DNA from 4 places in the Bacillus sp. GW823-FHT06A11 genome. Region 1 is predicted to be linked to each of the others. Evidence: riboswitches for the same ligand, from Rfam matches in the RefSeq annotation. Region 1 holds a riboswitch; each other region holds the start of a gene.

Region 1 (5,544 bases):
TCCGATTCAAAGTTTCCAGATTGCGATTTTTTCCAGTAAAGACCGGTGTATTTGGCCAATTGTGCTTCGTTCTCAAAGCGTTCAATTTGTCCAACTTCCGCAATGATTCCCGCGGCGTATACGACTCCAATGCCTGGAACACTTGTTAAATATCTCGCTTCTGGAATGGCTTAGAATAAAGCAGTAATGCTTTTTTCTATCTCTTTGATTTGTTTTTTCAATGTTTGAATCAATCGTGCATAAGTGGCTAATACAACGTCCACAGAGTCTTGAACGACCTTACCTAGTCGGTAGGAGTCACGTATGGCTTTCTTGATGGTTTTCGCTAAATCTTCCGGGTCGCTAAAGGGTCCTTTCCCCTTTTTCTGAAGAAGAGTAGCGAGTGCTTCTAGATCCATTTCTGCGATTTCATCCAACGAAAGGGAATCTGAGAGTATTTCCATCATCGTCGCACCAAAAACAGAGGTATTTAACTCTTTCGATAACGTATTACATTTGTAGTAAAGGTTCTTCAGAAAGTGTTGCTTACATTCTGTTTGCTGGTGAACGAGTTGATATCTAGATCGTGTTAAACGTTGAAGGGCAACGTATTTTTCCTCCTTGATAAGAAACTTATTATACCGCCCGATTCGTAAAAAATCGGCAATACGGAAAGCATCTATTTTATCGGTCTTATCTTCTTCAAAGAGTTTTTTATACCGATGGATGGCTTTTGGATTTTGTACGACCACTTCCACGTCTAAAGCCCTCAAATTCTTATCTTCCGTTAGGAACATGGAAGGATGGAAACTATAGACGGAAGTAGATTCCATGCCAATGACAATTTTTTTATAGTTGTACAACTGGTGAAAATGGAGAACATCCTCCTTAATGGCGTTGGCACCATTCACATCGTTTGAAAGACAAATTTCTTTCAAAACAGTGTCATGACTGTCAAGAAAACATACATCAAGTTTTTCAGAGCTTACATCAATAGCTACGAATAATCTCAAAGAAAGGACCTCCTTTCTTTGAATAGTATTTGGAATGAGCTTGGATACTGTGGGATCTCCCTAGAGTCCAAAACATAGCCACAACCTCGCGTATGAGTATTCAATGATTGCCTTCATCTAAGCTACCCTCCCACCACTATGAGAGGTAAGTGAAGGAAACCGATACAGCTTGTGCGTATGCAGTGCATTTTGGTCTGGGTCACAGTCTTTTAACGTGGTCGAACTACAGGAGGAGTAAGTATATTCCCGATGGATCCATTTCCGTACTTCCATTATCTGGAGAAAACCCCCAGTATCCAAGACTAAATTTTACCCATACATCATTTTTTTGATGTAGCTCTTGAAGATAAAAACTATTTAATTTTCAAGGAACAGTTATTAACTTAAAACTTATTATACGAGGAGGGTGTATCATGAAAAAAATATGCTTTGTATTAATTGTCGACGCTGGTATAAATTATGGTTCAATATTTTCTCTACCATTTTTAAGGAATCAGGATGATTTGAAGGGATATTTTTCTAAGTATTATGATGTTTCAATTAATTATATTAGGGATAAAAACTCAGTTGACTATTTGGTAGTTCCCAAACCGTGTCCAGCTTTTGATAATGAAAATAATCTTCCAATAATTGAAGTACCAGCAATCTTATTTATGGAAAAGAATTTTGAAAAAATAAAGACTTATATAGACAATTATTTTTCTAATAACTCATAAAGAAAATAAAAGTACAGTAAAAAGAAGTCCGATAAAAAACGAGTGGTGTAGAATATTTCTATTAATCATTCGTTTTTTATTATATTTACATATATTTTTTAAAAGAGGATTATAGACGTTCTGAAAAAAATTAATTATAACAAGAACAGTGTTCGTGCTACTATCTACGTTTATTTTTTGTACTAAGTCCCCCTTTAACTAACAAGACAACAAAAAAATTAACATATAAAGGAAATAACGTTACAATTAATGTAAGGGCTTTTTCTTTGAATTTTAGCTCTGAATAATAAAGATAGTTAAATCACTAAATGGAGGAGCAGGTCAATTTTGTTCCTTGTATAGTAAATTGTTACCTATCTCTATTGCAGGTTGTATGGCAGGTAACAGTAGCAGTTGTAGCGAAATGCAGCAGAGACAAAGGCTCTTTTTCAAACGGGACTGATGAATGTATTTGGCAAGTAAAAAATGGTTCTTCCCGGAGTTAGTTGAAAAGTCTCATTCTTTCCAAAAGTAGAATCTTTGTCCGCAATGTGGAGAATTTGCATCGACCATACATGATTCTTTTAATAAGCTTTAACTTGTTTATGCTCCCTTCGGCAAGACCATTATTATTCTCATAAGTTACCGCATTTCTGACAGCTTCAATATCCCGGGCTAATCCATTCGTAAAGCTCTTAAACTCTTGTATATTAGTATTTTTAATTTTCTCAATACAATGGTCGAGATTCTCAACACTCTTTGTGGTGAAGATGTTTTTAAACTCCCATGTTAAGTCATAAACTATTTTTACAATAGGGTGTTCTTCGTAATTATTGTTGGTATTATGACGTATGTTCAAGTATATTATTTAACGTGGATGATTCCATAAAGAGAAAAAGAAATAACCTTTGCATTTTTCAGATTATCGTGTATGATGGGAAAGTATTGAAAATTAAATCAGTGATAAACTAGGGGTGCCTAACGTATGCGTAGGCTGAGAGAGAAGCGCGTGATCTTCTTAACCCTTTGGACCTGATCTGGCTCGTACCAGCGTAGGGAAGTTAACGGCTTTACATAATGATGTCTTTTATGAGCCAGGTCCTTATTTTTTTATGGACCTGGCTCTTTTTATTTTGGCATGCGCTGGCCATATCTCGTCCTTGTCACGAACAGGGGAGGCAACAAAGGTTATGAAACAGTCTGTTTCAGCTGAGCAAATTGAATTGAAATCGAGTTTACCAGGGAGTAAGAAAGTATATGTGGATGGACCACGCGCAGGCATGAAAGTGCCGATGCGTGAGATTGAACAAAGCGAAACGAACGGCATCCCAAATCCTCCAGTCCGTGTGTATGATACGAGCGGTCCTTATACGGATCCGGCGTATAAAGTGGAGCTGGAAAAGGGAATTCCAACGCCGCGTCATTCTTGGATCATGGAGCGCAGGGATGTAGAGGCATATGAAGGGCGCGAGGTGAAACCAGAGGATGACGGTGTGAAAGTGGCTTCGAAACATACACCTGTTTTCCCGCAAATGGATCGCCAGCCGCTTAGAGCGAAGCAAGGTGCAAATGTTACGCAAATGCATTATGCGCGTAATGGCATTATTACGTCTGAGATGGAATACGTTGCAATTCGTGAAGGAGTAGAGCCGGAGTTTGTTCGTAAGGAAATCGCAGAAGGCCGCGCTATTTTACCAGCGAATATTAATCATCCAGAAGCTGAACCGATGATTATCGGGCGTAACTTCCATGTGAAGGTAAACGCGAATATCGGAAACTCTGCTGTATCTTCTTCTATTGCAGAAGAAGTAGAAAAGATGACGTGGGCTACTCGCTGGGGTGCAGATACGATTATGGATTTATCTACAGGTAAAAACATTCATACGACGCGTGAGTGGATTATTCGTAATGCGCCTGTACCAGTTGGAACTGTGCCGATTTATCAAGCGCTTGAAAAGGTAAATGGAATTGCAGAAGATTTAACGTGGGAAGTGTACCGTGATACGTTAATTGAGCAAGCGGAGCAAGGCGTGGATTACTTTACGATTCATGCTGGTGTATTACTTCGTTACATTCCAATTACTGCAAAGCGTACGACAGGTATCGTTTCGCGTGGTGGTTCGATTATGGCGCAGTGGTGTTTATTCCATCATAAAGAAAACTTCCTATATACTCATTTTGAAGAGATTTGTGAAATTATGAAGCAGTACGATGTTTCGTTCTCTCTTGGAGATGGATTACGTCCAGGATCGATTTCAGATGCAAATGACGAAGCACAATTCTCTGAGCTTGAAACACTTGGTGAATTAACGAAAATTGCTTGGAAACATGATGTGCAAGTTATGATCGAAGGACCTGGACACGTACCGATGCACTTAATTAAAGAGAATATGGAGAAAGAGCTTGATATTTGTCAGGGCGCGCCGTTTTATACACTTGGGCCACTAACGACAGATATTGCACCAGGTTATGACCATATTACATCGGCAATTGGAGCTGCGATGATCGGTTGGTTTGGAACGGCGATGCTTTGTTATGTAACGCCGAAAGAACATTTAGGTTTACCGAATAAAGATGATGTACGCACGGGTGTTATTACGTACAAAATTGCAGCGCATGCGGCTGATCTTGCGAAAGGACATAAAACGGCTCATCAGCGTGATGATGCACTTTCAAAAGCACGCTTCGAATTCCGTTGGCGCGATCAATTTAATTTATCTTTAGATCCTGAACGTGCGATGGAATATCACGATGAAACGTTGCCTGCAGAAGGGGCAAAGACAGCTCACTTCTGTTCAATGTGTGGACCGAAGTTTTGTAGTATGAGAATTTCACATGATATTCGTGAGTATGCAAAAGAAAATGATTTAGAAACGACAGAAGCAATTGAAAAAGGAATGAAAGAGAAAGCAGAAGAATTTAAAGAAGCTGGTAGTCATTTATATCAATAACATGTTACACCTCTTTACTTGATTGATCACACTGTAGTACCTAACTTTATTATAGAAGAAGCCCCATTTGCTAAGACGGTAGCAAATGGGGCTTCTGTTGTTTATAAGGCGAAGAAGAGATGTACCCAGTAGAATAAGAGGAATAGTGTGACGACTGTTGTGAGCGGGATAACGATAAGGGATACACTTAAATAGTCTTTCCATTTTACTTTAATTTTGTTTTGTTTCAGAATATACATCCAAATGAGTGAAGCTAGTGTACCAATTGGTAGTAATAGTGAGCCGATGTCACTACCAATGATGTTTGCAAGATAGATTGTTTTTAATGTGACTGGATCTAGTCCCATTTCTGTTAATGTAATTGTACCAATCATAAGGGCAGGATGGTTATTGAAGACGTTAGAGAGGATGGATACAAGTCCACCCATTGCAAAGCTAGCATAGAGTAGATGCTGATTCACAATTGGCTCGAGCCATTGTACAAGTGCAGCTGTTAATCCTGCGTTGTGGAGTCCGTAAATAATGACGTACATAGAGAAGGCGAAAATTAAAATGTGCCATGGTGTCTTTTTCAAAATGTCGACAGGATTTGTTCGTAAGTAGTACCATCTCCAAATGAGAAGAACGAGTGAACCAAGTACTGCAACGATTTCAATTGGGATGGATAAGAAGGATGCAACGAATAGAAGACAGCGCATAAGGAAGACGAAACCTAATACTTTTAACATGAATCTTGTCCGTTTTTGTTTCGTATCAACAGAATTATTTCCTTTTAGTGGATGGAAGTTTTTCGTGAAGAAAATTTCTTCAATATCATATGAAGAAACAGGCAATTTTTTCGGAAGTTTTTTCTTCAAAACTGTATACATGAGCCATGACATAAATAATAAGCCTAATGTTGCAGGT
Region 2 (5,544 bases), on a different contig from region 1:
TTCTTACCTTGTTACTCTGTATTTTTATTGGTGCACGCCTAGGCGGAGTTGGTTTAGGAGTAATGGGTGGAGTTGGTATGGCAATACTCGTTTTTGTCTTCCACTTACAACCAACCGCGCCTCCTATCGATGTAATGCTTATGATTTTGGCAGTAATTACAGCCGCTGGTGCTTTGCAAGCTGCTGGAGGAATGGACTATCTTGTTCATCTAGCTGAAAAAGCATTGCGAAAAAATCCAAAGCGTATTACTTTTTTTGCTCCAATTGTTACTTATTTATTCACACTATGTGCAGGTACTGGTCACGTTGCCTATTCTGTACTTCCTGTTATTGCAGAAGTCTCTCGTGAATCAGGGATTAGACCGGAACGCCCAATGTCGATTGCCGTAATCGCTTCTCAGCAAGCAATTACAGCTAGTCCAATTTCAGCTGCCACAGTTGCTCTTTTAGCAATGTTAGCTGACTATAAAATCACTTTATTAGATATTTTAAAAGTGAGTATTCCTTCTACTTTCATTGCTTGTATGTTAGCAGCATTCGTTGCTAGTAAGATGGGAAAAGAATTAAATGAAGACCCTGAATACTTGAAACGATTAAAAGAAGGAATGATTCCTAAGCTTGAAGAGAAAAAAGAATTTGTAGGTATAAAGGGCGCTAAATTATCAGTTATCCTTTTCCTAGTAGGAACCTTCCTTGTTGTACTTCTTGGTTCATTTGAAACACTTCGCCCAGGATGGATAGTTGATGGAAAGTTAGCTCGTCTTTCCATGCCGAACACAATTGAGATGGTTATGTTAACTATCGCGGCTCTTATTATTATTTTCTGTAAACCAAATGTAGAAAGCATTGTGTCTGGTAACGTCTTTAAAGCAGGAGCAACAGCAGTTGTTGCTATTTTCGGTATCGCTTGGATGGGAGATACTTTCTTTAATGGAAACTTAAATATGATTCAAGGATCTATTCAGCATTTAGTAACAAGTGCACCTTGGCTATTTGCCATCGCACTATTCATTCTATCTATTTTACTGTACAGCCAAGCAGCAACAGTACGTGCCTTAATGCCACTTGGACTATCCCTTGGTATTCCACCAGCGCTACTGATTGCGATGTTCCCTGCAGTAAATGGATATTTCTTCATTCCGAACTATGGAACAATCGTTGCTGCCATTAACTTTGACCGTACTGGTACAACAGGTATCGGTAAATACGTATTAAATCATAGCTTTATGATTCCAGGCTTAATTGCAACATTTACTTCTATCGGCATTGGAATGCTTTTAATTTCTATTATGTTTTAAAGAAAAAGCACAAACCCTTATTTAAAAAGGTTTGTGCTTTTTTAATCAAATGTTTGTTTAAATTTTTTGGGCAGTCTACTTCTCGATGTAGCACTTAAAATACTACATGTCCTTTTCTACAAACTTCTCTTTACTTCTTCAGCTAATTTTCTCGTACTTTCATACGCAGATTCAGCTAAACTAATTGCTGAAATAACTGAAACACCGTCCGCACCCGCTTCTATAACTGCCGCTGTATTTTCAATTGTAATCCCACCAATACCAACGATTGGCACTGTAATTCCTTGTTCTCTAAAATAAGCTAATCCTTTCGTTCCTTGAACCGCTTTCGTATCTTTTTTCGTACTCGTTGGAAAAATAGGTCCAACGCCTAAATAATCTGCTCCATTTTCGATTGCAAAGCGTGCTTCTTCAATTGTATGAGCAGATACGCCGATAATTTTATCTCCCATTTTTTCACGAACAGATGTAATCCCTTCATCATCTTGTCCTACATGAACACCATCTGCATCTAATTCAATGGCTAATTCTACATCATCATTTACAATGAAAGGAACACTATATTCCTTACAAAGCGTCTGCAATTCTTTTGCAAAGCGCACTCTATCTCCTCCGATTAAAGAACCTTCCCCCTTCTCGCGAAACTGAAAAAGTGTCACTCCACCATCTAACGCTTCTTTCAATACAGCTAAAGGATCCCTCGTGCAGTTATTACTTCCCATAATAAAATACACTTGCAATAGGTTAGACATTTTCTTTGTTTCAATGCGCATCATGTGTTTCATCCCCCTTACTCTAACTCCTCAATCTTCCCATATTTCTCTATATCAGCTGAAGTTGTATTCGCTAATTGATTTAAAAATTCAATTTGGAAACTACCTGGCCCTTTTTCTACTGTTTTAGCAGCTGCCAGTTCCGAAGCTACACCATAAAACGTTAATGCTGCTACAGTTGCCTTTACATAATCTTTTTCAACTGCTACAAATGCTCCTATTACTGAAGTTAGTAAACACCCTGTTCCCGTAACTTTCGTTAAAATAGGGTGACCGTTTCGAATAAGAACAGTTCGCTCTCCATCTGTAACAACATCTTCTTTTCCAGTAATGACCGCAACTGTATTCAATTCGTCTGCTGCCTGCCTTGCAATGCTTACAACATTGCCCTTTCCAGTACCAGCGTCTACCCCTTTAATTTCCCATTTTTCATTAATAACATTTGCTATTTCAGCTGCATTTCCGCGGATAATCGCTAAATCGATTTCAGCCGGAATATGTCTCGCAACTTCTGTTCGATACGAAGTTGCTCCTGCACCAACTGGATCAAACAGTACTGGCACATTGTTCGCATTTGCTGATTTACTCGCGAGTAACATCGCTTCTACTTCTTCAGAACGAAGTGTCCCCATATTTAATACTAACGCTCCAGCAATGCTCGCCATTTCTGCTACTTCTTCTTTTGCATACGCCATTACAGGCGATGCCCCAAGTGCCAACAAACCGTTAGCAGTAAAATTTGTTACAACAACATTTGTAATATTATGAACGAGTGGATTAGATTCTCTCACCAAATCCACTACTTTACTAATTTCTTTCATATTCATCCTTTTCATCTCCTAACTATAATGATGGGAGATACACAAAAAGACACTTTGCGCGTACGCAAAGTGCCTGAACATGTGCTTTTACACTCTCCCTACGCTGGCATTATCCAACAGGTTCAAATGGTCAATGACGGACTAGTAGCCATACTCTCAGTTTGTATCCACAAACTCCCATGTGTTTCTTATTCATCTACTTCAAAGTCTACTCTTATTCTAGTAAAATAACAAGTTCTTTACTTTTCTATTTAATATAGAAGCAACTGATAAAGTGAAACTTTAATCAGTTGGGATTTTGTTCACTCCATTAAAAACAGCTCAAATATGGAGCGAAACTGAATCTCAAGAAGATGTATGCTATATTTAACTTATGGAAATTTGAAAGGATGTTTTTAATATGTCAAAAAGCGTTGTAATCGCTGAAAAACCTTCCGTTGCACGAGATATCGCTCGTGTACTGAAGTGTGATAAAAAAGGAAACGGCTATCTTGAGGGTAATAAATATATTGTAACTTGGGCTTTAGGTCATCTCGTTACATTAGCAGATCCAGAAAGTTATGATGTGAAATATAAAAAGTGGAATTTAGAAGATTTACCGATGCTACCTGAGCGTTTGAAATTAACGGTTATTAAACAAACTGGTAAACAATTTAATGCTGTAAAAAGTCAGCTACTTAGAAAAGATGTAAATGAAATTATTGTAGCAACAGACGCTGGACGTGAAGGGGAATTAGTCGCACGCTGGATTATCGATAAAGTTAAGCTAAATAAACCAATCAAACGTTTATGGATTTCTTCTGTAACCGATAAAGCAATTAAAGATGGTTTTGCAAATTTAAAACCAGGTAAGGCATATGACAATTTATATGCTTCAGCAGTTGCGCGTTCAGAAGCTGACTGGTATATCGGTCTTAATGCAACTCGTGCTTTAACAACTCGCTTTAATGCTCAGTTAAATTGTGGCCGTGTACAAACGCCTACTGTCGCTATGATTGCTAGTCGTGAGGATGAAATAAAGAACTTCAAAGCTCAAACTTACTACGGCATCGAAGCTCAAACAATGGAGAAGCTCAAACTTACTTGGCAAGATGCAAATGGCAATAGCCGTAGTTTTAATAAAGAAAAAATCGATGGTATTGTAAAAAGTTTAGATAAACATAATGCTACTGTTGTGGAAATTGATAAGAAACAGAAGAAGTCATTCTCTCCTGGTCTTTACGATTTAACTGAATTGCAACGTGATGCAAATAAAAAGTTCGGTTACTCTGCTAAAGAAACATTAAATATTATGCAAAAATTGTATGAACAGCATAAAGTACTAACGTACCCTCGTACAGATTCACGCTACATTTCATCTGATATCGTTGGAACACTTCCAGAACGTCTAAAAGCATGTGGTGTTGGAGAATACCGTCCCTTCGCACATAAAGTATTACAAAAGCCTATCAAACCTAACAAATCATTTGTTGATGATAGTAAAGTAAGCGATCATCATGCGATTATTCCAACAGAAGGATACGTTAACTTCTCAGCATTCACAGATAAAGAACGCAAAATTTATGATTTAGTTGTAAAGCGTTTCTTAGCTGTTTTATTCCCAGCATTCGAATACGAGCAACTAACATTACGTACCAAAGTTGGTAGTGAAACGTTCATTGCACGTGGAAAAACGATTTTACATGCTGGTTGGAAGGAAGTATACGAAAATCGATTTGAAGACGATGATGTAACTGATGACGTAAAAGAGCAGCTTCTGCCTCACATTGAAAAGGGCGATACATTAACTGTAAAGTTACTTATGCAAACATCAGGCCAAACGAAAGCACCTGCACGCTTTAATGAAGCAACTTTACTTTCAGCAATGGAGAATCCTACAAAATATATGGATACGCAAAATAAACAACTTGCTGATACGTTAAAATCGACTGGTGGATTAGGTACTGTAGCGACACGTGCTGATATTATCGACAAGCTATTCAATTCGTTCTTAATTGAAAAACGTGGCAAAGATATTCATATTACTTCAAAAGGCCGTCAGTTACTTGATTTAGTACCAGAAGAGTTAAAATCCCCTACACTAACTGGTGAATGGGAACAAAAACTTGAGGCTATCGCAAAAGGTAAGCTGAAAAAAGAAGTATTCATTTCTGAAATGAAGAACTATACGAAAGAAATTGTTTCTGAAATTAAATCGAGTGATAAAAAATATAAACATGACAACATTTCAACGAAGTCTTGTCCAGATTGCGGTAAACCAATGCTAGAAGTAAACGGCAAAAAGGGAAAAATGCTCGTATGCCAAGATCGTGAATGTGGTCATCGTAAAAATGTATCTCGTACAACAAACGCTCGCTGTCCACAATGTAAGAAGAAACTAGAATTACGTGGTGAAGGTGCAGGCCAAATTTTCGCATGTAAATGTGGCTATCGTGAGAAATTATCAACATTCCAAGAGCGACGTAAAAAAGAATCTGGAAACAAAGCCGATAAACGCGACGTTCAAAAATATATGAAACAACAGAAAAAAGAAGAAGAACCATTAAATAACCCGTTCGCAGACGCATTAAAAAAATTAAAATTTGATTAAACAAAAAGGTTCCTACCTCTATCGGTAGGAACCTTTTATTTTAGTGAATAATTTTACTTCCT
Region 3 (5,544 bases), on a different contig from region 1:
CTTCTTGGTGGCAAAATGATGGTGTAGTAAATACAAATTCCATGATTGCACCATCTTCTAATGTTGCTGTAAATAATAATGAGTCATTACAGGTTGGAAAATGGAATCATATCGAAACGAAAGCGAATTGGGACCATCTCGACATGGTAGGGTTAAGTGTTTCAGACTCGTTAGGTTTTTCTAGCATTCAAGAGTTTTATAGAACAATTGCTGAAAAGCTATCACGTTTACCGAAATAGGTAATAATAAAGCGCTCTCGATGGAATTCGAGAGCGCTTTATATTATATTGAAAGAGGGATTTGGTAGAAAAATATGGGGGATATTATGAAAATTCAAGTTGTATTATCAGGATACGGAACAGTAGGCAGAGAGTTTATAAAATTATTAAATGAAAAATATTCATATATATATGAAACATATGGGATTCAATTAGTTGTAAGTGGCGTATTAGGGAGAAATATTGCAATACATAATGAAGAAGGCTTATCTCTTCATCATTTATTGATGTATGGTGGCGGTACCGCTGCAATTGAAAAATATTTAGAGTATCATCCGAAGGAACGTGCAATAACTAGCATAAGTGGTACTGTATTGGTAGAATCAACGGTTACAAATCTTAAAGATGGAAATCCAGGGAAACAATATATGAAACAAGCGATTGAGAAACAGATGGATATAGTAGCAATTTCTAAAGGTGCGCTCGTTACAAACTGGAGAGAAATAAATGAAGCAGCAAGAGGCGCAAATGTACGAATTCGATATAGCGGTGCAACAGCCGCTGCACTACCGACACTAGATATTGGACAATTTAGTTTAGCCGGTTGCAGTATTGATAAAATAGAAGGAATATTAAATGGAACAACTAATTATATTCTTACGAAAATGTATGAGGAAGATATGACATTTGAAGAAGCGCTGAAAGAAGCACAAAATAAAGGGATTGCTGAGACAAACCCTATATTAGATATAAGTGGTTCAGATAGTGCGTGTAAATTGTTACTTTTGACTAACAGCTTAATGGAAACAGAGAAAACACTTACTGATATACATATAAAAGGAATCGAGCACGTTACAAAACAGCAAATACAAAATGCTAAGAAACAACATAAAATTATTAAATTAATAGCATCAATATATAAGGATGAGGGTGGCAATGTGAATTTAAATGTTGAACCGTGCGAAATAGAAAAAGATCATCCGTTAGCAAAAGTAAATGGGACCGAAAAAGGAATTACGTTCTTTACAGATACGATGGGGCAAGTTACTACAATTGGCGGGGCTTCTAATCCACGAGGCGCAGCAGCTGCAGCTTTAAAAGATGTAATTAACTTATATCGAAAAGATTTGTAAGACCGTACCGCCCTTTATAAAAAATACATATGTCGTGGACCTTTTGAGAATGAAATAAATATGCAAAAATGATTGCAGGGGGTAAGGAATTGTTTAAGGATTTTAAAGTTGTTAAAGATCGTCCCGTTTATATTCAATTAAAAGACTATTTGAAAAAGATGATTATGAAAGGGCATTTGCTCGGGGATCAAAAAATCCCATCAACAAGGGAACTAAGTGAATTACTAAGTGTGAGTAGAAACACTGTACTCGCTGCTTATGCAGATTTAGAGCAAGAAGGACTCATTTATGCAGTTAAAGGAAAAGGGAACTTTGTTGCGAAGGTGGATATATCTAACACTTCGTCTGTTGAAATAGATTGGAAAAATAAACTTAATACAGTGACCGCATTAGCGGACGAATTAGATTTAATGAAACATGGTGTTCGTTGGGAAAAGGGAATGATTGTTTTTAATAGTATAGCCCCGGATGAGAAGCTATTTGATGTTGAAAATTTCAAAAGAGCTTTTCTTACTCGTATGTCCATTGAAGGGGACATCGTATTGAACTACGGATATGCAAAGGGATATAAACCGTTAATGAATTATTTACTTCATTACATGGAAATGAAAGGTGTAGACATTTCGAATAAAGATATTCTAATTACAAATGGATTTACAGAAGGATTGGATATTGTACTCTCTTCTTTATCAAAAAAATCCGGTCGTGTCATTTGTGAGAATCCAACTCACCATGCTGCACTTAAGCTTTTCCGTTTACATGGACTTGAAGTTCATGGGATTGATATGCATGAGGATGGTATTGATACGAATGAAGTTGAAAAAAGTTTGCGTGAAAAAGATTTTGATTTTGCTTATTTAATTCCTTCTTATCATAATCCAACCGGTATTGTTACGAGTTCAGAGAAAAGAACGGAATTGATGTGGTTATTCTCAAAATACAAGGTTCCTATTATAGAGGACGGATTTAATGAAGAATTACGTTATTCAGGTTCACATTTAGCTCCATTATTAACTTTTGCGGGAGCTGGCAATAATGTGATTTATATTAGTAGCTTTTCAAAGGTGCTTTTCCCTGGTTTACGTGTAGGCTGGATTATTGCAGATAAAGAGCTGATTCATTATTTAGAAAGCGTAAAAAGAGCAAGAACGATTCACACATCTACGCTAGATCAAGCTGTTCTGTTTCAATATTTACATGAGGGATATTTTGAAAAATATTTAAAAAAGGCAAGATCTGTTTATAAGAAAAAATATGAGTTAGCTGTCGGGGCATGTAACCAGTACATTCCTTTTAAAAGAATGACTGGAGATGGTGGACTTCATTTATTTATAGAGCTAGAAGAGCATATGAATGCCCGCACACTTTTACAAAAGTGTTATGAGAAAGGCGTTACGTTTTCACCTGGAGATGTTTTTTACTCTGATGGAGAAGGAGCAAACACTTTCCGATTAGGGTTTTCGCGCTTGAAAGAAGAAGAAATAGTTCGGGGAATTAAAATAATTGGTGATACATTAAAAAATGAAATTTGGAGTTGAGAAAATGAAAATCGGTGTTATTATGGGCGGGGTATCGTCTGAAAAACAAGTTTCAATTATGACGGGGAATGAAATGATTGCTCATTTAGATAAAAATAAGTATGAAATAGTTCCAATTACATTAAACGAAAAAATGGATTTAATTGAAAAAGCGAAAGACATTGACTTTGCATTGCTCGCATTACACGGAAAATACGGAGAAGATGGGACAGTTCAAGGAACACTGGAGAGTTTAGGGATTCCTTATAGCGGAAGTAATATGTTATCTAGCAGTATATGTATGGATAAAAATATTTCGAAAAAGATTTTACGTTATGAAGGTGTAGAAACACCAGATTGGATTGAACTTACAAAAATGGAGGATCTAAATCTTGATGAGTTAGATAAGTTAGGATTTCCATTAGTGGTAAAACCAAACTCTGGCGGATCGAGTGTCGGGGTGAAAATCGTTTACAATAAAAATGAATTGATCTCAATGCTAGAAACTGTATTCGAATGGGATTCTGAAGTAGTAATTGAGAAGTATATAAAAGGTGATGAAATTACATGTTCTATTCTGGATGGAAAACAGTTACCTATAGTTTCAATTCGACATGCAGCCGAGTTCTTTGATTACAATGCAAAATATGATGATACTAGTACAGTTGAGGAAGTTATCGAACTTCCAGCAGAAATTAATGAACGTGTAAATAAAGCTTCACTGACTTGTTATAAAGCATTAAAATGTAGTGTTTATGCAAGAGTTGATATGATGGTGAAGGACGGAATTCCATATGTAATGGAAATTAATACATTACCAGGGATGACACAATCAAGCCTATTGCCCAAAAGTGCAGAAGCAGCGGGAATTAGTTATAGCAAACTATTAGATATAATTATTGAAACATCATTAAAAGTTAGAAATGAAGAAGGGTTTTAAGGAGATTATATAACTAATTCTTTTGACAGTTTCACGAAGTATGCTATGATGAATACATTATAAAAACAAAATATTTATCCACTAGGGGAGCCTTTTATAGGCTGAGATCAAATGTGATTTTGAGACTCTTAGTACCTGATCTGGTTAATGCCAGCGTAGGGAAGTGGGAAAGACGTTGCTATTTAATGAGTAAATAAATACTGTCAATTTCACTTTCTTTACGCCTGTAAAGAAAGTTTTTTTATTTTACAGCTTTAATAATTGTGGATAAATACTTATATTTTATACATTATTGGAGGGATTTAAATGACTTTTTCACAATCATTACGTAAAGAAGTAGATTCAATTTGGGAAGCGAGTTTTAACCATCCTTTTGTAAAAAAACTTGGTGAAGGAACATTAGATTTAGCTAGTTTTCGCTATTATGTGCTTCAAGATTCATATTATTTGAGTCATTTTGCTAGAGTACAAACTTTAGGAGCTGCAAAAGCTCTTGAATTAGAGACGACAGCTCGTATGGCACATCATGCTCAAAATACATATGAGGCCGAGTTATCTTTACATGAGAATTTTGCTAAAAAGCTAGGGATAACAAAAGAAGAAAAAGATAATTTTATTCCTGCGCCAACTGCATATGCGTATACTTCACATATGTATCGTGCTGCGTATGAAGGGCATTTAGGAGATATCATTGCAGTAATTTTACCTTGCTATTGGTTGTATTATGAAATTGGCGAACGCTTAAAAGAGTGCCAGCCGGAAGAGCCAATTTATAACGAATGGATTTCTGCTTATGGATCTGATTGGTTCCGTACGCTAGTTGAAGAACAAATTACACGTTTAGATACTATCGCTGAAAAAGTAACAGAGGCAGACCGCAAACGTATGAAACAGCATTTTATTATTAGCAGTCAATATGAATATTCATTTTGGGAAATGGCTTATACATTAGAAAAGTGGGCAGTGGATACAGACGTAAAAGACGTAATTGGATAAAGAATAGAAGTAATGTTATAGATAGGTACGGATCATACCTATCTATATATTTTTTCTTGTCAAATTTGCGTAAAGTCATTAGTGCTACGGATATGGCGAAATAGAATATCGATAATTTAGCTCATTTACTTGTCTACGCATTAACTGGATAAACTTCTGTCACATTTATTTTACAATCAAAGAACGTTAATGTTGGTGGTATGAAGTTAAATAAGAAAAGAAACCTGAGCTGTTAGCTGTAACGGAGTTGTTTTTTCTTTGCAGGAATTTCTAAATTATCATGGAGTGTGGTTAATACGATATGCAAATATGCATATCGTATTTTTTTGAGTTCTTTATGTGTTAAAATTAGATATAAAGATATGGAAATATAAAGAAGCAAAAGCAGGAATATCCAATGAATTTTGAGAGGTGTTATATGTTTACAAATAAGAAATTAATTCGATTTGGTTTATCGTTGTTTGTATTTTTAGGGATAATTAATTTCACAATCAGCTATTTCCAAACATATCTTGAAACAGCAGCAGATATTAAATGGGTAATTCCAGAAATTTGGAAAACTATTTTACTAGATGTTCCTCAAGGTATACTTGTTCTTTTAGGCGCAATTGCTTTATATGATTTCACAAAAGAGGCATCACAAAAAGACGCATCAATCTAAGTGTGTCTTTTTTCTATTAGGAATTTCATAGAGAGTTTTGCTGGAGAAATAGAATGAAAAGCCCTAATAAGGGCTTTTT
Region 4 (5,544 bases), on a different contig from region 1:
TTTGGAGTAATGTAAAATCTTTCTTGAAAAATAGGTGCTTTTAAAAGTTGTTTTCTACTTCTTACCGCAACCACTTCTCCTTTAACTGGATATGTACCCCAATCGCGGTGAAAATAATTGAGTAACTTCGTGCTCCATGAACCTCCTGCAATAACGACTTTCTCACATGTGACAATACCTTCACTTGTAATAACTCCAGTCACTTTATTATTTTCAATACGAATATCAAATACTTCTGTCTGTTCATATATATCAGCACCTGACATTGCCGCAGAATGTGCGAATGCTTTCGTAAGCTCTGATGCAATAACATGACCGTCTTTCGGATAATATACTGCTCCTATAATGGATTCGGATAGATACGGCTCTTTTTCCCGCACATGGTCTCCCGTTAGAAAGTAGGAATCTTCACCTGTTTTTTGCTGCCAATCCATAATGTGAAGGATTCTTTTCTTCTCATCTCCATTTTGAGCAATACGATAAATTCCTTTTTCTTCATATCCAATATCAATACCCGTCTTTTCACGTAAAACTGTTGCAAGTTGTGGAAATATAGCTCGGCTTTCTCTAGCAAGTTCAAATAGCGGATCATACGCATCCCATTCTGCCTGAACACCAAGTAGACCAGCAGCTGCTTTTGAAGCTTCCGATGCAATTCTTTGCTTCTCTACAATCGCTACTTTATGTCCTCTTTCTGCTAGAAAATGTGCAACTGAACTACCAATTACACCACCACCAATAATCGCTACATCATACTTCTCACACATGTTTTTCCGCCCACTTTCTTATTGATTCCTTATAAGATTTCGCTTTGCTATACGGGTCACTACTACTTACAATTCCGGACATAACTGCTATACCGCTTACACCGTTAGTAAGGACATCCACTGCGTTTTCTGGAGTAATTCCTCCAATTGCTGTAATCGGTATAGATAAACACCTTGCAATGTCAGAAATTTCTTCAAGCCCTCTCGCTGGCACACCTTTTTTACAATCTGTCGGAAATACATGACCATAAACGAGTGAATCCGCTCCATTTTTAAATGCTACTATCGCTTCATCTAGCGAATGCACAGAATAACCGACATGCAAATACGAAAACTTTTCTTTCACTGACTTTACATCTGTGCTTCGATACCCTAGTTGAACACGAGGAATATTTAATAAAATTGCAATATCAATTCGATCATTTATGACAATTTTAGAAGCCGGAAAGCCTTCCATTAAAAGACTTTCCACACCTTCATATAACTCCTTCGTACTCTTCTCACGCTCACGAATATGCAAATAATCAATCTCACTCTCAATTTGCATCGCTACATTCACTAACTCTTCGAATGGCATATGGCCATTTGAGATTACGTGGAGCTCATTTTTCATATTCATTCGCCTACTTTAAAATATTTTCGAATAGTTCATCGGCTGGAACGGTTTCTTTCGTCATTCCTTTGTCCTTCAGCCATTTATTTTGTTTCTCCCAAGATTCTTTTGAATCTGATAAAAATGGCTCATCTTTCGTTTCCATCTTCTCTAATAAAATTTTCATACTTTCCTTTTCAACTTCTGGCACAAGTGGGAAGTTTTCTTTTTCTTGATGATTTAATAAAATATTCAATGCTTCATCTGGGTTTTTCTTCATGAAATCATAGCCTTTTTTCGTACCACGTAAGAAAGCTTGCAACGCTTCTTTATCTTTTTTCAACGTTTTATCACCTGTTACAAACACAAGTTCATGATAGTTCGGTACTCCGTAATCAGCTGGATTAAAGTAAGCTGGTTCATGGCCTTCATGACGCATAACCGGTACTTCATGATTAATGTATGCCCCTGTTACCGCATCCACTTTTTTCGTAATTAAGGCTGGTACTAAATCAAATCCAACATCAACTACTTTCACTGTATCAGGATTACCACCAGCTTCTTTTACCATCGTTTTTAAATACATCTCACTTAAAGGTGTTCCAGAATATCCTACTGTTTTTCCTTCTAAATCTTTCGGTGATTGAATACCCGCTGATTTCAGCGATACGACATGATTTAATGGTGAACGTACGACAGCCCCAATTGATTTCACTGGAATTTGCTCATTTGCTCTTGCCATAACAACATCTGGCTGATAATACAAGCCAACTGTCACCTTCCCTGCTGCTGCCAATGTTAATGGATCAGTCGGATTAGAAGGGAATTTAATATTTACCTTTACACCTTCTTCTTTAAAGTATCCTTTTTCAATTGCTGCATAAATAAAGCTATGTACCGCATTTGGATACCAATCTAACATGACTGTTATTTCTTTCTCTTTTTTACTTTTTTCTGATGCTGAATTACTCGAACATCCTGTAATCATTGCAATTAATAATGTAAACACAAAGATGCGCTTTAAAAATTTCATGAATGCTTCCTCCAACTAATGAATTTCTTTTCTAATATGGAAATAAGTACGACGAAGAAAATAGCTAATAATGATAACAATACAATGGGTGCAAATACGCCAGCTCCATCTAACTGCGTCATCATTCTCTTACTGAAATATCCAAGTCCAGCTTGTGCACCGAGCCATTCTCCAATTGCTGCTCCGATAACACTAAGCGGAACTGCAATTTTTAAAGCTGAGAAAAAATAAGGAAGAGCAGACGGCAACTTTAATTTAAGAAAAATATCTCTTTTCGTTGCTCCATATGTAACTAAGAGCTCCTCCCATTCTTTTTTTGTACTACGCAGTCCATCATACGTATTGACCGCAATCGGGAAAAACGTAATTAAAACTGTGACAACAACCTTACTCCAAATTGTGTATCCAAACCATAAAACAAATAGCGGAGCAAGCGCAGTAATCGGAATCGTTTGTGAAGCAACTAATAATGGATAAAATGCTCTTTCCATCCATGTACTCGCATTCATTAACATCGCTAGCCCTACACCTAATACGATAGAAATAACAACACCTATTAAAACGACGTATAACGTTGCAGGTAAATGAACCGTAAATAATATGTCTTTTAGTTTCCATATCTTCATTACAATCGCAGACGGTGACGGTAAAATGTACATCTCATCTACAATTCTTGCTCCTATTTCCCACACAGCTAGTAAAATACTAGAAAGTGTAATAGCAGGAACTAATTCTTTCAATCGGTTCATCACACAAGTACCTGCCTTTGTAACATACTAAGAAGCTCATCTTTCAGCGCTAATACTTCCGGTTTATATAAATCTTTTCGTGTTCTGTTATGATCAAGTGGTACAATCCGCTCAGTCAAAGTCGTTATCGGCTGCTGTTCCACTACTAAAACTCGGTTCGAAAGAAATAACGCTTCTTCAACATCATGAGTAATGAATAAAATTGTTTTTTCCCACTCTTGCCATTGTTCAAACAGCCATTCTTGCAAAGAGGCCTTCGTTAAAGCATCTAACGCGCTAAACGGTTCATCTAATAACAATATCTCCCCGCCCGTTAACAAAGTTCGGATAAAAGATACGCGTTGCCTCATACCACCAGATAAATCTTTCGGATGTTTTGTCTCATATCCTTGTAAACCAAATTTATATAACAGTTCCTTTGCCTTTACTTGTGCTTCTTTCTTCTGTACACCTTGGCACTCTAGCGGCAGAGCAGCATTCTCAATAATTGTTCTCCACGGCAAAAGCATATCTTTTTGCGGCATATATCCTACAGGATGGTGCTTTGTTTCTGTCAGTTCTATCTTTCCAATACTTACCTTCTCTAGGCCTGTAATAAGGCGAAATAAAGTACTTTTCCCACATCCACTCGGTCCGATAATACTGACAAACTCTTTCTCATGTATAGAAGCATTTAATTCATGGATGATTGCTTTCTCATCGTAATGAAAAGAAACATTATGAAACTGTAGTATGTTCTTGCTCCTCAAATCCCCACATCTCCTTACGATAGGACATATCCCAGAATAAATATTCAAATCGACTGGAATATAAGAAAATCTCCTCTAATCTATCTAGTTCTTTCTCAGACTTTCCAACTGCCATTTCATTTAATAAATCTATTAACCAAATACAAAGATTACCGTATTCTTCCGAACTATATCCTTGAATCCACTCACCAAAAAACTCATGATCTCTTGCTCCAGGAATATCATTTAAACGCTTTCCAATTTCCCAGTAGCTCCACATACATGGAAGAAGCGCTGCTATTAATTCTGCAAGTGTGCCATTTTGAGATACAGACATCATGTAATTTGTATAAGCTAAATTTTTAGCAGATGGTTTCGCAGACTCTATATCCTCTATAGAAATTCCAAGTCTTTTTGCATATTGTTTATGGATTGTCATTTCGCCATTTAATATCCCATCAATTTGTTCAGCGAACTTTCCCATTACTTGTGGATTCGTTGCTTTTACAACACCAATCGCATATAACTTTGCATAATCTAGCAGATATAAATAATCTTGAATAATATAATACTGGAATTTATCTTTTTCTAACGTGCCATCTCCCATACCCACTACAAACGGATGATTATGACTCATCTCCCAAACCGGTTGCACAGTTTCTAATAATCTATCACAAAATTTCATTTCTCTATCCCCTTTCAATATATGTATCTAAATAAAAAACCACTTCTATATATAAGAAGTGGTTACAGCAAATAAAATTATACATTTATTCGATGTTCCACTTCCCTTCGCTAGTATTACCTAGATCAGGTGTTATAAGGGTTAAGGATTATTCCTCTCTCAGCAAATCAAGCACCCCTAGTGGTTTCAATATGAAATTTTCAAATAAAAAAGCCCCGTTTCTATACGCAAAGAAACGGGGACTCATTGTTAGTGTCCGAATTGCTTCCCTACGCTAGCATAATCTAGATCAGGTAATAAAAAGGATCAAAGGCTTACGGCCTACTCTCAGCTGGCAACACCAGCTCTCCTAGCAAACTATAAAATTATCACTGTCAGTATAACACCCTAATAAGACATCATCAACTGTTTTAATTTTCTTAATTATCAACAAAATATTGAAGTTATACAATACATACATTCTATTTTAGAAAATAAAACCCAAATTAATTGTATAAAAAGGAATCATTATCCTCAAAAAATTTATTTTTATATTGATTTCATATTACATTTATGTGAATACACCCACTATATTATATCTTTATACTATAATAAAATTACAACTATACAACTAGAGGAGGTCTCTATTCCATGAATATGAAAGCTACGGCTTTAACAGCAACTACTGTAGCGATTGCTTCTTTACTTCCTTCTATGGGTGAAACAAATGTACAAAAAGCAAACGCTGAACAATTATCTAATGTTAAAACTGGGTATGTCAAAGTCGATCAAGTAGCATTACATACAGAAGATAACGTAAAAAGCACATCAATTGATACAATTCGCTTTAATACAAAAGTGAACATCCTTGAAACAACTAATGGTTGGTATAAAGTATCTGTTCATAATAAAGTAGGTTATGTACAAAAAGATGCTATTTTACTAAAAAACAAACTTCAATCTAATGATCAATACATCGTCAATGCTAATGCATTAAACGTTCGCTCTGAA

Evidence for each region. Region 1 has a riboswitch for thiamine pyrophosphate ahead of thiC (phosphomethylpyrimidine synthase ThiC). Riboswitches for the same ligand answer to the same signal wherever they lie in the genome.
Region 2: another riboswitch for thiamine pyrophosphate. It lies ahead of thiM (hydroxyethylthiazole kinase); the one in region 1 lies ahead of thiC (phosphomethylpyrimidine synthase ThiC).
Region 3: another riboswitch for thiamine pyrophosphate. It lies ahead of tenA (thiaminase II); the one in region 1 lies ahead of thiC (phosphomethylpyrimidine synthase ThiC).
Region 4: another riboswitch for thiamine pyrophosphate. It lies ahead of tenA (thiaminase II); the one in region 1 lies ahead of thiC (phosphomethylpyrimidine synthase ThiC).

What each region holds. Positions count from the first base shown of each region.
Region 1 covers NZ_JBXAHS010000004.1:285,104-290,647, forward strand. Annotated here, with positions in the region: gene AC1Q8L_RS20645 (transposase) at 1-167, opposite strand, end outside; gene AC1Q8L_RS20650 (IS110 family transposase) at 171-992, opposite strand; gene AC1Q8L_RS20655 (hypothetical protein) at 1,406-1,708, shown strand; gene AC1Q8L_RS20660 (transposase) at 2,190-2,501, opposite strand; partial or broken gene AC1Q8L_RS20665 (L-lactate permease) at 2,505-2,576, shown strand; TPP riboswitch at 2,648-2,763, shown strand; gene thiC (phosphomethylpyrimidine synthase ThiC) at 2,878-4,638, shown strand; gene AC1Q8L_RS20675 (arsenic transporter) at 4,740-5,544, opposite strand, start outside.
Region 2 covers NZ_JBXAHS010000007.1:107,914-113,457, reverse strand. Annotated here, with positions in the region: gene AC1Q8L_RS25360 (anaerobic C4-dicarboxylate transporter family protein) at 1-1,298, shown strand, start outside; gene thiE (thiamine phosphate synthase) at 1,415-2,074, opposite strand; gene thiM (hydroxyethylthiazole kinase) at 2,089-2,898, opposite strand; TPP riboswitch at 2,971-3,083, opposite strand; gene topB (DNA topoisomerase III) at 3,293-5,482, shown strand; gene AC1Q8L_RS25340 (YhgE/Pip domain-containing protein) at 5,523-5,544, opposite strand, start outside.
Region 3 covers NZ_JBXAHS010000003.1:82,512-88,055, forward strand. Annotated here, with positions in the region: gene AC1Q8L_RS14380 (esterase/lipase family protein) at 1-239, shown strand, start outside; gene AC1Q8L_RS14385 (homoserine dehydrogenase) at 326-1,351, shown strand; gene pdxR (MocR-like pyridoxine biosynthesis transcription factor PdxR) at 1,441-2,889, shown strand; gene AC1Q8L_RS14395 (D-alanine--D-alanine ligase) at 2,894-3,808, shown strand; TPP riboswitch at 3,882-3,987, shown strand; gene tenA (thiaminase II) at 4,115-4,804, shown strand; gene AC1Q8L_RS14405 (DUF3937 domain-containing protein) at 5,202-5,465, shown strand.
Region 4 covers NZ_JBXAHS010000001.1:1,664,999-1,670,542, forward strand. Annotated here, with positions in the region: gene thiO (glycine oxidase ThiO) at 1-767, opposite strand, end outside; gene tenI (thiazole tautomerase TenI) at 760-1,380, opposite strand; gene AC1Q8L_RS08445 (ABC transporter substrate-binding protein) at 1,391-2,392, opposite strand; gene AC1Q8L_RS08450 (ABC transporter permease) at 2,389-3,141, opposite strand; gene AC1Q8L_RS08455 (ABC transporter ATP-binding protein) at 3,141-3,890, opposite strand; gene tenA (thiaminase II) at 3,859-4,554, opposite strand; TPP riboswitch at 4,640-4,743, opposite strand; TPP riboswitch at 4,804-4,915, opposite strand; gene AC1Q8L_RS08465 (SH3 domain-containing protein) at 5,185-5,544, shown strand, end outside.